DNA from 2 places in the Blastococcus colisei genome. Region 2 is predicted to be linked to the other one. Evidence: riboswitches for the same ligand, from Rfam matches in the RefSeq annotation. Region 2 holds a riboswitch; the other holds the start of a gene.
The links. A riboswitch is a leader RNA that binds a small molecule or an ion and turns the genes downstream of it on or off. The one in region 2 is predicted to bind cyclic di-AMP.

Region 1: another riboswitch for cyclic di-AMP. It lies ahead of FHU33_RS14550 (C40 family peptidase); the one in region 2 lies ahead of FHU33_RS07665 (C40 family peptidase).

What each region holds. Positions count from the first base shown of each region.
Region 1 covers NZ_VFQE01000001.1:3,064,737-3,069,957, forward strand. The annotation lists gene FHU33_RS14540 (glycosyltransferase family 4 protein) at 1-586, opposite strand, end outside; gene FHU33_RS14545 (M48 family metallopeptidase) at 583-1,863, opposite strand; gene FHU33_RS14550 (C40 family peptidase) at 1,961-2,929, opposite strand; cyclic di-AMP (ydaO/yuaA leader) riboswitch at 3,055-3,235, opposite strand; gene FHU33_RS14555 (hypothetical protein) at 3,423-3,749, opposite strand; gene FHU33_RS14560 (D-alanyl-D-alanine carboxypeptidase family protein) at 3,827-5,221, opposite strand, start outside.
Region 2 covers NZ_VFQE01000001.1:1,617,872-1,623,092, reverse strand. The annotation lists gene FHU33_RS07690 (D-2-hydroxyacid dehydrogenase family protein) at 1-544, opposite strand, end outside; gene FHU33_RS07685 (hypothetical protein) at 626-847, opposite strand; gene FHU33_RS24890 (hypothetical protein) at 894-1,031, opposite strand; gene FHU33_RS07680 (hypothetical protein) at 1,113-1,742, opposite strand; gene FHU33_RS07675 (hypothetical protein) at 1,856-2,152, shown strand; gene FHU33_RS07670 (hypothetical protein) at 2,220-2,519, opposite strand; cyclic di-AMP (ydaO/yuaA leader) riboswitch at 2,861-3,020, shown strand; gene FHU33_RS07665 (C40 family peptidase) at 3,036-3,560, shown strand; gene FHU33_RS07660 (hemerythrin domain-containing protein) at 3,615-4,097, opposite strand; gene FHU33_RS07655 (Rieske (2Fe-2S) protein) at 4,094-4,639, opposite strand; gene FHU33_RS07650 (DUF2231 domain-containing protein) at 4,670-5,032, opposite strand; gene FHU33_RS07645 (DUF5615 family PIN-like protein) at 5,121-5,221, opposite strand, start outside.

The DNA of each region.
Region 1 (5,221 bases), 1.4 Mb from region 2:
CCACCGGCGCCGACCCGAGGCCGTAGCGCTTCCGGACGGCGGCCCCGTCGGCGTCGGGTGTGAACCGCTCGACGTCGACCCCCGGCGAGAGCTGGGCCAGGCGGGTGCGCCCGCCCAGGGCGGGAGCCAGCCGGTCGCGGGTGTAGTCGCTGATGTAGGTGACGACGTCCAGCCCCGAGGCGATCCGCTGCATCACCTGCCGGCTGCCCGGCAGCGCCACCCAGCCCGTCTCGTGCCCGTGGGTCGCCCCCACCAGGTGCCGCACGCCGGCCGCGCGCAGCGTCGGAGCCATGAGGCCGAGGGGTGCGGCGGCGCCGAAGAAGGTGGTGTCGCACCCGTGGCGCCGGGCAAGCTCGACCGCGGCGCGACCCGCATGGCGGGTGGGCAGCAGCATGCCGGTGGGCAGCCGCACGACCGGATACGGCAGCGCGGCGTCGTACTCCTCCCATCCGGGCGACCGGGAGGCGAGCACCACGAGCGACTCCGGTGGCCGCCTCGCCAGCAGCTCGGCGACGAAGGTCTGGATGCCGCCCTGGCGGGGCGGGAAGTCGTTGGTGACGACGAGGGTCCGGCCGGGGCCGCTCACGGGCGCTCCAGTCGGGCCCAGTCCGCGGCCATGGCCAGCCGCTGCGCCACGGTCGGGTGGGAGCCGAAGAGCCAGTGCCACGCGTCCGGCGGATCCGGGTCGTTGAGGTTGGAGCCGGCCAGGTCCTGCTGCATGGCGGCGAAGGCTTCCGGATCGCCGGTGAGGTCGAGAGCACGTACGTCCGCCCGCGACTCGACCTGCCGGGAGACCGCGTTCTGCACCGGCGTGGAGAGGAGGGTGCCCACCGCCATGAGGAAGAGCAGCAGCGGGATCACCCGGGGATCCCCCGGGCCGTCGGCGCCTGCCCGCCGGAGCAGCCGCGGTGCCGAGAGCAGCCAGCCCAGCGCCGCCACGCCGGCTCCCGCTCCGAGCGCCCCCATGAGGGTCCCGGCGAGGACGTCGTCGGTGGCCACGTGCCCCAGCTCGTGGGCGACGATCGACTCGACCTGGTCGTCGGGCAACCGGTCCAGCACGGTGTCGTAGAGGACGATCCGGCGGGTGGAGCCGAACCCGGAGACGTAGGCGTTCAGTGCCGTCGTACGCCGGGAGGCGTCCGACACCAGCACGTCCTCGACCGGCGTCCCGTTCTCCTCGGCCAGCTCGAGCAGGTCGCTGCGCAACTGACCGGCCGCCAGCGGCTCGAACCGGTTGAAGGCCGGCTCCATCAGGACCGGCCAGAGGAACGAGCCGACGACCACCAGCGCGGCGGCCCCGGCCCCCGCCCACGCCCACCAGGTCCTCGGCAGCCGTCGGGCCAGCAGCACCAGCACGAGCACGCTCACGGCGGTCAGGCCGGCGTCGATCGCCGTGGAGACGCCGACATCGCGCAGCCAGAGCCCCCAGCTCCGCGTGGACAGCCCGTAGCGCTGCCGCACCACCTCCCCGTAGGCCGAGAGGGGCAGGGTGACCAGCCGCCCCACGACGGCGAGCGCGAGGACGCCGAGCAGCACCTGCCAGACCCATCCCCCACCGAGCGGTGCGGTGACCGCCCGCACCAGCCGGCCGCCGGCCCGGGTGAGGCCGAGCAGCGCCGAGACGGCCAGGCCGAGCAGCAGCGAGGCCACGGAGGCAGGACGGAGCGCCGCCGCGAACGCCTCGGCGCGGTCCACCTGCTCCGGCGAGAGGCCGGCGGTGGGGTCGACCGGACTGTGCCCGCCCACCGGTTCGGGCAACGGCGTCCAGGGCGTGGTAACGACGATGACGGCGGCGAGCGCGATGCCGAGGATCACCGCGGTGGCCAGCGCGGCGCGAGCACCTTCCCGACCCACCCGGCTCACTCGACCGATCCTATGCGGGGATCCCGGCATCCCCGGACGACGAGGGCCGGCGACCCCACGCGGAGGTCACCGGCCCTGGCCGTGGGGTGCGAGGTCGTCAGCCGATGCGGCGCGCGTGCGTGAAGCCGCTCATCGAGTTAAAGTCCACCACCATGACCGGCTTGCTGGAGGTCGAGGCGTGGACCATCTTCCCGCCGCCGACGTACATCGCCACGTGGCTGGTCGGCTCGTAGTAGAAGAGCAGGTCGCCCGGCTGGAGATCACCGACGGACACCGGGGAGCCCATCTGCGACTGGCTCCTGCTGGAGTGCGGCAGGCTCACCCCCGCAGCGGAGTAGGCGTACTGCGTGAGACCTGAGCAGTCGAACGCGTTCGGACCGCCGGCGCCCCAGACGTAGGCGTCGCCGACCTGGGCGAGCGCCGTGTCCACTGCGACCTGAGCCGCGCCGCTCGGGGCCACGACGCCGCTGGGAGCGGGCTGCGCCTCCGTGCCACCGTGCGCCCGGGCGACCTCCTCCTGCTGGGGAGCGCTCAGCGCCGCGTACTGGCGCTGGAAGTCGGCGATCTGCGCCTCGAGGTCCTCCTGCTGGGCGGCGATCTCGTCGACGGCGCGCTGCGCCTCCGCCGTGGCCTCGTCCGCGGCGGTCTGTGCCTGCTCGGCCGCGGCGGCGGCCTCGGCGACCTCGGCGAGCTGCTGGTTGGTGTGCCCGGCGATGGCATCGAGGGTGCCGAGCTGGTGCACCAGCTCCTCGGCCGAGTCGCTGGTCAGCAGCACGTCCAGCGGGGAGAAGCCCTCGCTGGTGTAGGCGGAGCGGGCCAGCTGGCGCACCTGGCCGTCGAGGGAGTCCAGCTGCGCCTGCGCGTCGGCCGCGGCCTGCTCGGCGCTGGCGACGGCAGCGTGCTGTGCCTCGAGCTGGACCTTGGCCTCGTTGAGTTCCTCGGTGACCACCTCGAGCTCGTGCTCGGCGTCGGCGACGGCCTGAGCGGCCTGCCCAGCGGTGGTGATGTCCCGCGGGTCGGCAGTCGCGGTGCCCGGGAGGACGGTGAAGGTCAGGGCCGCGGTCACTCCGAGGAGGAGACCGGACCGGAGCCATCCGACGTGTCCAGGAGCGGACGGACGAACGGTGGCGGACTGATCAAGGGCGTGCGGCAGTACGGCGTGTGGGGTCGCCACGAGCGGCGGCTCTCCGTTTCTTCCTCGACTACCGCCTACCGAGTTAGCTGACGGGTTCGGGCTGGGAAGACTGGCCCTATCTCCTGCGCACCGGCGAACCGGCCCAGCAGGAGAACTCACCCCAGGACTGCGGTGGGTCCCCGGCTCGCCGTCCGACACCTGTGCAGGCGCCGTCAGGCGATTAGGCGGTGCCCGTCCGAGGTCACCCCTCTGCGGGTGACGACCACTCGGTCGGACCCGGCGACCCTACGACCGTGACGATCATGTGACAAACGGAAGATCTTGTGACGCCTGTGACGAGCGCCCCATCCCGGCCTGTCAGTGCAGGCCAGAGCCGCACGAGCACTCGATGTGACATGGACCGGACCGTTCCGTCCACACGCCCTCAGCCCGTCCTCCAGTCGCCGTCCCGAGCCTCTCCCGAGGGGTCCCGATGACGCAGCGGCGGCACCAGACCGACCTCGGCGAGGGCACGGACGGCCCGGCGCTCGACGTCGTCGAACTCCACGACGACCCCGGCCGGGGGTACGACGACGTCCTCGGCCGCGATGCCCCCCACAGCCGTGTCGGTGCCCGCACCGCGACGCCCGTCGAGCGGGATGACGACCGGGTCGCTGCTCTGCCAGCCCGGGGGCGCCCCGAGCAGGACGGTGACGACGCAGTCGGCGCAGCCCGTCGGGCGCGCGGTGCAGGTGTCGCAATCGATCAGCATGGTTTTCTCCTCCGTGAGTCATCCGCACGGTAGGAGCGGCCACCGACAATTCCGCCGGATCCAGCGCGGCCGGGGACTCAGGTGCCGGCGAACTCCCAGTGCCAGGGCTCCTCGCGCCCGTTGCCGGGCTCGGCCCAGTCGGGGTGGAGGAAGCCGAACCGGCCGGCGTTGGCCTTCATCCAGGCGTACTGCGGCGTGCCGAACCGGTCGATCCCGCCGCAGAGGTCCACCGCCAGGCCCCAACCGTGGTTGCTGGTGCCCGGGACCGCCGCCAGGGCCGGCTTCTGTCCGTAGAGGCGCACCTGGCCGGCATAGGTGCGGTAGGAGTCGGTGATGCAGATCGGCGTCCCGAACGCACCGGCGTACGCGGCCGACAACGCCCGGTAGGCCGCCGCGGCGTCACAGCGCAGTGTGTGGGCACCCGCGCCGATCGGGCACATGGCGCTCGGCGGGATGAGGCCGTTGGGATAGCCGCCCCAGGAGCGCGTGCCGTCGTAGCTGGGCGGGTAGACGGTGTTCCCGCACTCCACGCGCAGCGCTCCGCCGGTGGGACCGGGGGCGGCGACCGGCGCCCGCTGCCCCAGACCCGGGCGCCCGATGCCGAGGACCTGGTCTGCAGGCAGCGTGCGGACCACGACAGCACCGGCCCGCGCGTCGGCGGCCAGCATGGTCCTCGGGTCCAGCGCGATCCCGACGTGGCCGAGTCCCGACTCGGCGGAGCCCAGGAAGACCAGGTCGCCCGGGAGGACGTCGGCCGGGGCGACCGGCGTGGTGGCGGCGAAGAGATCGGCCTGGGTGCCGGGCAGCTGGATACCCGCCGACCCGTAGACCGACTGCACGAGCGATCCGCAGTCCCACGAGTCGGGCCCGGCGGTTCCAGGGGCGTAGGGACGCCCGAGTGCGCCCATCGCCGCGGTGACGGCGCCCAGCGTCTCGGCCGGCAGGACCAGCAGGGACGTGGGCTGCCGGGGCAGCTGGGCCGCGCCGCGCTGGGCACCACCGTCGACGGCCCCGACCGGCACCAGGCCGGCCGGCAGCCCTGCGGGCGGGTCCAGGAGGGCAGCCGCGGGCGGAGGGGTGATGCCGGCTGCGGTCAGCTGCTCGACGTAGGCCCGCCAGTTGGCTGCCGTCCGGTCGTTGACGTCGAGCTGCTCCTGCTGCAGCTGGGCGAGCTGGCGGTCGACGACGCCGAGGGCCTCGTCCAGCTCGTCGGTGACCGCGTCGGCGGCGGCCTCGAGCTCGGCCACCTTCCCGGCGACCGCGTCGGCACGCGCACGGGCCTGCGTCAGCGCGGCCGTCGCCCGCTGCTGCTGATCCAGCGCCGTCTGCCGGAGTCCTGCCGCGACGCCGATGACCTGGGCTGCGTGTCCGTCGACGACCTCCAGGAATCCCAGCGCCGCCACGACGTCCCCCGGATCGCCACCGGACAGCAGAAGGGTCAACGGGGTGACCGCCCCGCCGTCCCGGTAGAC
Region 2 (5,221 bases):
CGCGCTCGTCGGTGAGGTTCTGGCTCCAGGCGACGACGTCCATGCCGAAGGCGGCGCCGATGCGGGCTACCTGCGAACCCATCCGGCCGAGCCCGACGACGCCGAGCGTGCCGTCGGCGAGGTCGCCGCCGATGGTCTGCTGCCAGCCGCCGGCGCGCATGACGGCGTCCTCCCGCGGGATGTTGCGCAGGGTGGCGAGGATCAGTGCCCACGTCATCTCGGCGGTGGACGTCTCCTTCGAGCCGGTTCCGCAGACGGTGATGCCCCGTTCCTGCGCCGCTGCGACGTCGATGGCCTTGTTCCGCATGCCGGTGGTAACCAGCAGCTTCAGGTTCGGCAGCCGCTCGAGGACCTCCCGCGGGAATCGCGTGCGCTCCCGCATCGCGACGACGACGTCGAAGGGCTGCAGACGCGCGACCAGCGCATCGGGGTCGCCGACCCAGTCGTGGAACTCCACGACCTCGGCCGGCTCCGGGAGCCGCGACCAGTCGGAGAAGTCGGCGGCGACGGACTGGTAGTCGTCGAGGACGGCGATGCGGTGCACGCCCACGGTCTACTACAGATACCGGTCATGAGGTACCGACGGCCCGCACGCCAGATGCGTGCGGGCCGTCGTGTGCCACGTCTAGAGATTGCCGGTGTTCGGCGGGCCGGACGAGTTGGGCGACGTACCGCTGCCGGGCACGCCGCCGCCCTCGTCGGACATCCCGCCCTTCGCCGCGCGTGGCGACTGCTCCGGCGCAGCCCTGACCTCGTCGTCCTCCGGCACTTCGCCGGGAAGCCCGTCGTCCTTCGTCGGATCGTTCGCGCCGCCGTAAGGGCGGCCGGTCATCGAGCCTTCGCTCATCGGAGCACTTCTCCCGCGGGTCGATCGGTGTCCTGCGGCCGGCTGGTCAGTGCCGCTCGGTGCCGCCCTTGCGCTTGTCGGTGAAGCTGGACAGGGCGTCCTTGATCTTGCGCTGGTTCTGCGGCTTGCGGGCCTCGTCCACGACCTTCTTGGCCATGCCTGTCTTGGCGATCTTGCTGAGCATTCCCATGCAGTGCCCGGTGCCCGTTCGGGCGCATGCCCAAGCCTCGGCGGCCCGGGTCGTCACGCGAGCGTCATGCACGGATCAGGCCCGTCGGGGGACGTCGTTCTCCGAGTCCGGGCCGCTGCCCGGGTCGCGGGCCAGCAGGTAGGTGGCGACGCCGAGCACGAGTCCGGCCACCGCGGACAGCGCGACGATGACCGGGGTGCCGATGTCGCCGAGGACGGCGGTCAGCAGGTCGCGGGAGCGGGACGTGGGGTCGGCCAGGACGACACCGACGAACACCGCGACGAGCAGTCCGGCACCGGCGGCGGCGATGTGGGCGAGCCGGCCGGTGAAACCCATGCGGTCGCTCACGCTGCGGGCTGCCTTGACGATGCGTCCCGCGCGAAGGATGCGCAGCGCACCCACCGTGCGGACCAGCCGCAGGATCTGCGCCGGGCCGAGAGCGAACACGACGGCGACGATCACCGCGAGGGTGAGCGCGATCAGCCCGAGGTGGCCGCGGATCCAGGCGCGCTTGTTCCCGGCGACGACCAGCAGGATGACGGTCTCGGCGACGAGGACCGCGCCGCTGACGATGTCGACGACGTGTCCCGCGGTCCGGAGCGTGCCCTCCGCGACGGTGAGGAACATGGCCGGGATCGACGCGAGCGCGGCGACGAGGACGGGCAGGGCGAGCCGCTCCTGCCAGCGCTCCTCCTGCGTCTTCACTCCCGGCACGCTAATGCCGGCCCCGTGCCGACACTGCCGGGGCCTTGCCGGGTCAGCCCTGCCCGATGGCTGCCGACGGACTCGGGCTCCCACCATCGGGGTAGGGGGCCAGCATGGCAGTGCGCAATGCGGCGGTCGCGGCCGGGAATCAGTGGCGGGACCCGGACGACAGCATCCGTTACCCCGCCGGTGAGGTGCACGCCTGGGAGCGCGGGCGCAACGAGACGGTCTGCGGGCTCTCGCTGAGCAGGTCGCGGCTGGCCCGCTTCCCGCACGTCAGCTGGGCGGATGTCCAACCGGAGTCGGGTCGGCACGCGGAAGAGGTCGCGGACGTGTGCCGCCGATGCCGGGCGGGGCTGGGTGCCCGCCGGGACGAGCGCGGCTGGACCCGAACCAACCCCCGCCCCTGACCACCGCCGGCACGGCAGCGCCCCCTCACCCGGGATCCGGTGAGGGGGCGCTGTCGTGCGTGCGGGGTCAGTAGCCGCGGGTGCGGCGGTTGCCACCCTTGTTGTTCTTGTTCTGGAAATCCGAGATGAACTTCTTGATCTTCGCCTGGTTGTGCGGCTTCTTGGCCTCCTGGATGACCTTCGCCGCGACACCGGACGCGATGAGCTTCCTGATCATGCCTGCCATGTTCGCCTCCTCGTTGTTGACTGCTGTCCCCGGTGCCCCGAGGAACGGCCGACCAACCGTGGACGTGCCCTTCGCACTCGATCGGGCGGTGGCCCCGAAGCTATCCACCCGCCCGTCGTCGTAGCGCACGACCATGGTCATCGTCGGCCACCGGAGCACGCCCGGAGGACGACGGTCGACGCGCCCGTCATCCGATCGACGCACGGCGGCCATCGGGCACGTGATCGACGACGGTGTGTGCCGCCACGCCGCCGCGGCGGAAGTAAGCGGTCGATCGCGTTCCGTGTCGAATGCCGCCGCCGGCCGTCAAGGCCCGTCGCGTCGACGGAGGTCGGTTCGCGAGTTGCGCATCGAGGTCTCCCCGGGCGACGACCGCTCCCGGCCGCGTCGTCGCGATTCCGTCGCTTTGTGACGTCTCGATGACGGACCTAGCGTCGTCGCCGTCCGGCCGAGGCCCCGTCGTCACCGCACTGGTGACACCCGTCCGGGCACCGCCGAACCGGGCACCGGATCCATCCGGCGCCCGGACCGGGGACCCACCGCAGTCCTTGGGGTGAAGCGCGACCGGCCCCGCCGGTCGCGCCGGGCGATCTCCCCGCCCGAACCCGTCAGCTAACTCGGTAGGCGGTTGATGGAGAACAGGAGAACCCGTCGTCCATGACGACCATCCGCACGTCCACGATCACCCGCCGCTCCTTCCGCGGGGCGGCGCTCGCCCTCTTCACGGGCGCGGGGCTCGCGCTCACTCCCCTCACCGCCTCGGCGGACGCGGGCACCCCCACCGTCGCCGCATCGGCGCCGGTGGCTGCCGCCCCGGTGGCGGCGCCGACCCACGCCGCACAGGTCGCCGTCGACACGGCGCTGGCCCAGCAGGGCAAGCCGTACGCGTGGGGCGGCACCGGCCCGGACGCCTACGACTGCTCGGGGCTCACCTACTCGGCGTACCAGGCGGCCGGCGTGTCCATCCCGCGGACCTCGCGGGCGCAGTCGACGGCGGGGGTCTACGTGGACCGGGCGAACCTGCAGCCCGGTGACCTGATCTTCTTCTACGACCCGGTCGGCCACGTCGGCATGTACATCGGCAACGGGCAGATGGTGCACTCCTCGACCTACGGGAACCCGGTCTCGGTCGTGCCGGTCGACTCGATGTGGGGCTACAACACCGCTCGCCGCGTCGTCTGACCTGGTCTCTGCGCGGTGCCCCGGTCGTCCGCGTGCGGCCGGGGCACCGACGTCCTACACGAGGCGGAGCGTCGCGCGCTTGAGCCGGATGATCAGCCGCATGGCACCGGAGCGGGCCAGCTCCCGCTGCCGTTCCTGCAGCTGGCTTCCGAGCTCCTCGAGGCGGTCAGCGCCGAGGGCCTGCGCCTGCGGGAACATCCGCTCCTCTTCCTCCATGGTGTGGTGGCGGAGGGTCGACTCGAGCATGCGGACCTCGGGAACGAACTCGGGGTCGTCGGGGGCGGTCCGCATGACGGTGGCCAGCTGGTCGTCGATCTGCCGGTGCTCGGCATGGGCGAGCGACAGCAACGGGGAGACGTCGCGGACGGCCGGGTAGAACAGCTCGTCCTCGATCTGGGTGTGGATCTCCAGTTCGCGCAGGAGCCGGTCGCGGAGCTCCTCCCTCCGGCCGGTCTCCGCGTCGGTGGTCCGGGTGAGGTCGCGGAGCAGTCCCCGCAGCATGTCGTGGTGGGCGATCAGCACCTCGTCGGCCTTCATCGCGATGCCTCCTCGACGGACGTGATCGCGGTGGGTGTGCGCCAGCGCGCCCGGCGGCGCACCTCGACCCGGCCGTCGCGGGTCCGCGTCTCGTAGCAGGGCAGCGGGGCGGTGGACGGTCCCTGTGCGGGCTCGCCGGTGTCGAGGTGGAAGCGCGAGCCGTGCCACGGGCAGACCAGCTCCCCGCGGTGCAGCCACCCCTCCCCCAGCGGGCCGCCCATGTGCGGACAGCGGCCACCGACAGCGCGCACCGCGCCGTCGGTGGCGACGAGCACCAGGGGCACGCCGTCGACGTCGACGCCGACCGGCTGCCCGTCGACGAGCTCGGACTCGTCGGCGACGGGGACGAAGCGGCGGGGTTCGTTGCTGCGGTCGGAGTGGTCGGTGTCGAGCCGGTAGCGGTAGGAGAGCACGCCGCCGAGGTAGGCGCTGGCCAGGGTGATGGCGTAGCCGGCGGCGGCGCTGGCGCGGGCGCGGGCGGCGCGTCCGAGCTTCCGGTCGCTGAGCGACCAGGTGTAGAGCGCGAGGGCGGTGCCGTTCATGGCGCCGTGCACGAGGCCGACCCGGCGGCCCTATTCGTGCGCGTGCTGCCAGTCGGTGAGGCCGGTGGCGGCCGACGCGACCGCTCCCCCGACCCCGAGCTTGACGACCGTGCGGGCGGCCTGGCCGGCACCGGGGCCGCCGCGGCCGGTGGCGTCGAGGCCGTCGAGCACGAGGGCCGCGCCCCACGCCCCGATCGGCACGGTGACCAGTGCGGGGTGGATCGGGTGGCCGAACCAGACGCCGTGCAGCAGGTCCTGGAGGCGGCGGGCGTGGCGGCCGGTGAGCAGGAAGGTCAGCGAGATGCCGTGCTCGATCTGGTAGCTGGGGGCGTCGAGCAGCTGCCATCGCTCGACGGTCCGGACGGCCCGTCCGAGCCCGCTCCGGACGCTCACCGGCTCGTCTCCTGGTGATCCATTTGGGGCCACTGCCCGGGTGACGCGCATCGAAACGATGTGACGTGCTCGGCCGATCCGTCACCGCTCAGAGCCAATCGACGGCGCCCTGGTCGTTCTGCGTCTCGAGCCAGGTGGCGAGCGCGGCCCGAAGCCGGGGAAGACCTGCCCGCGTACGCGGCCAGCGAC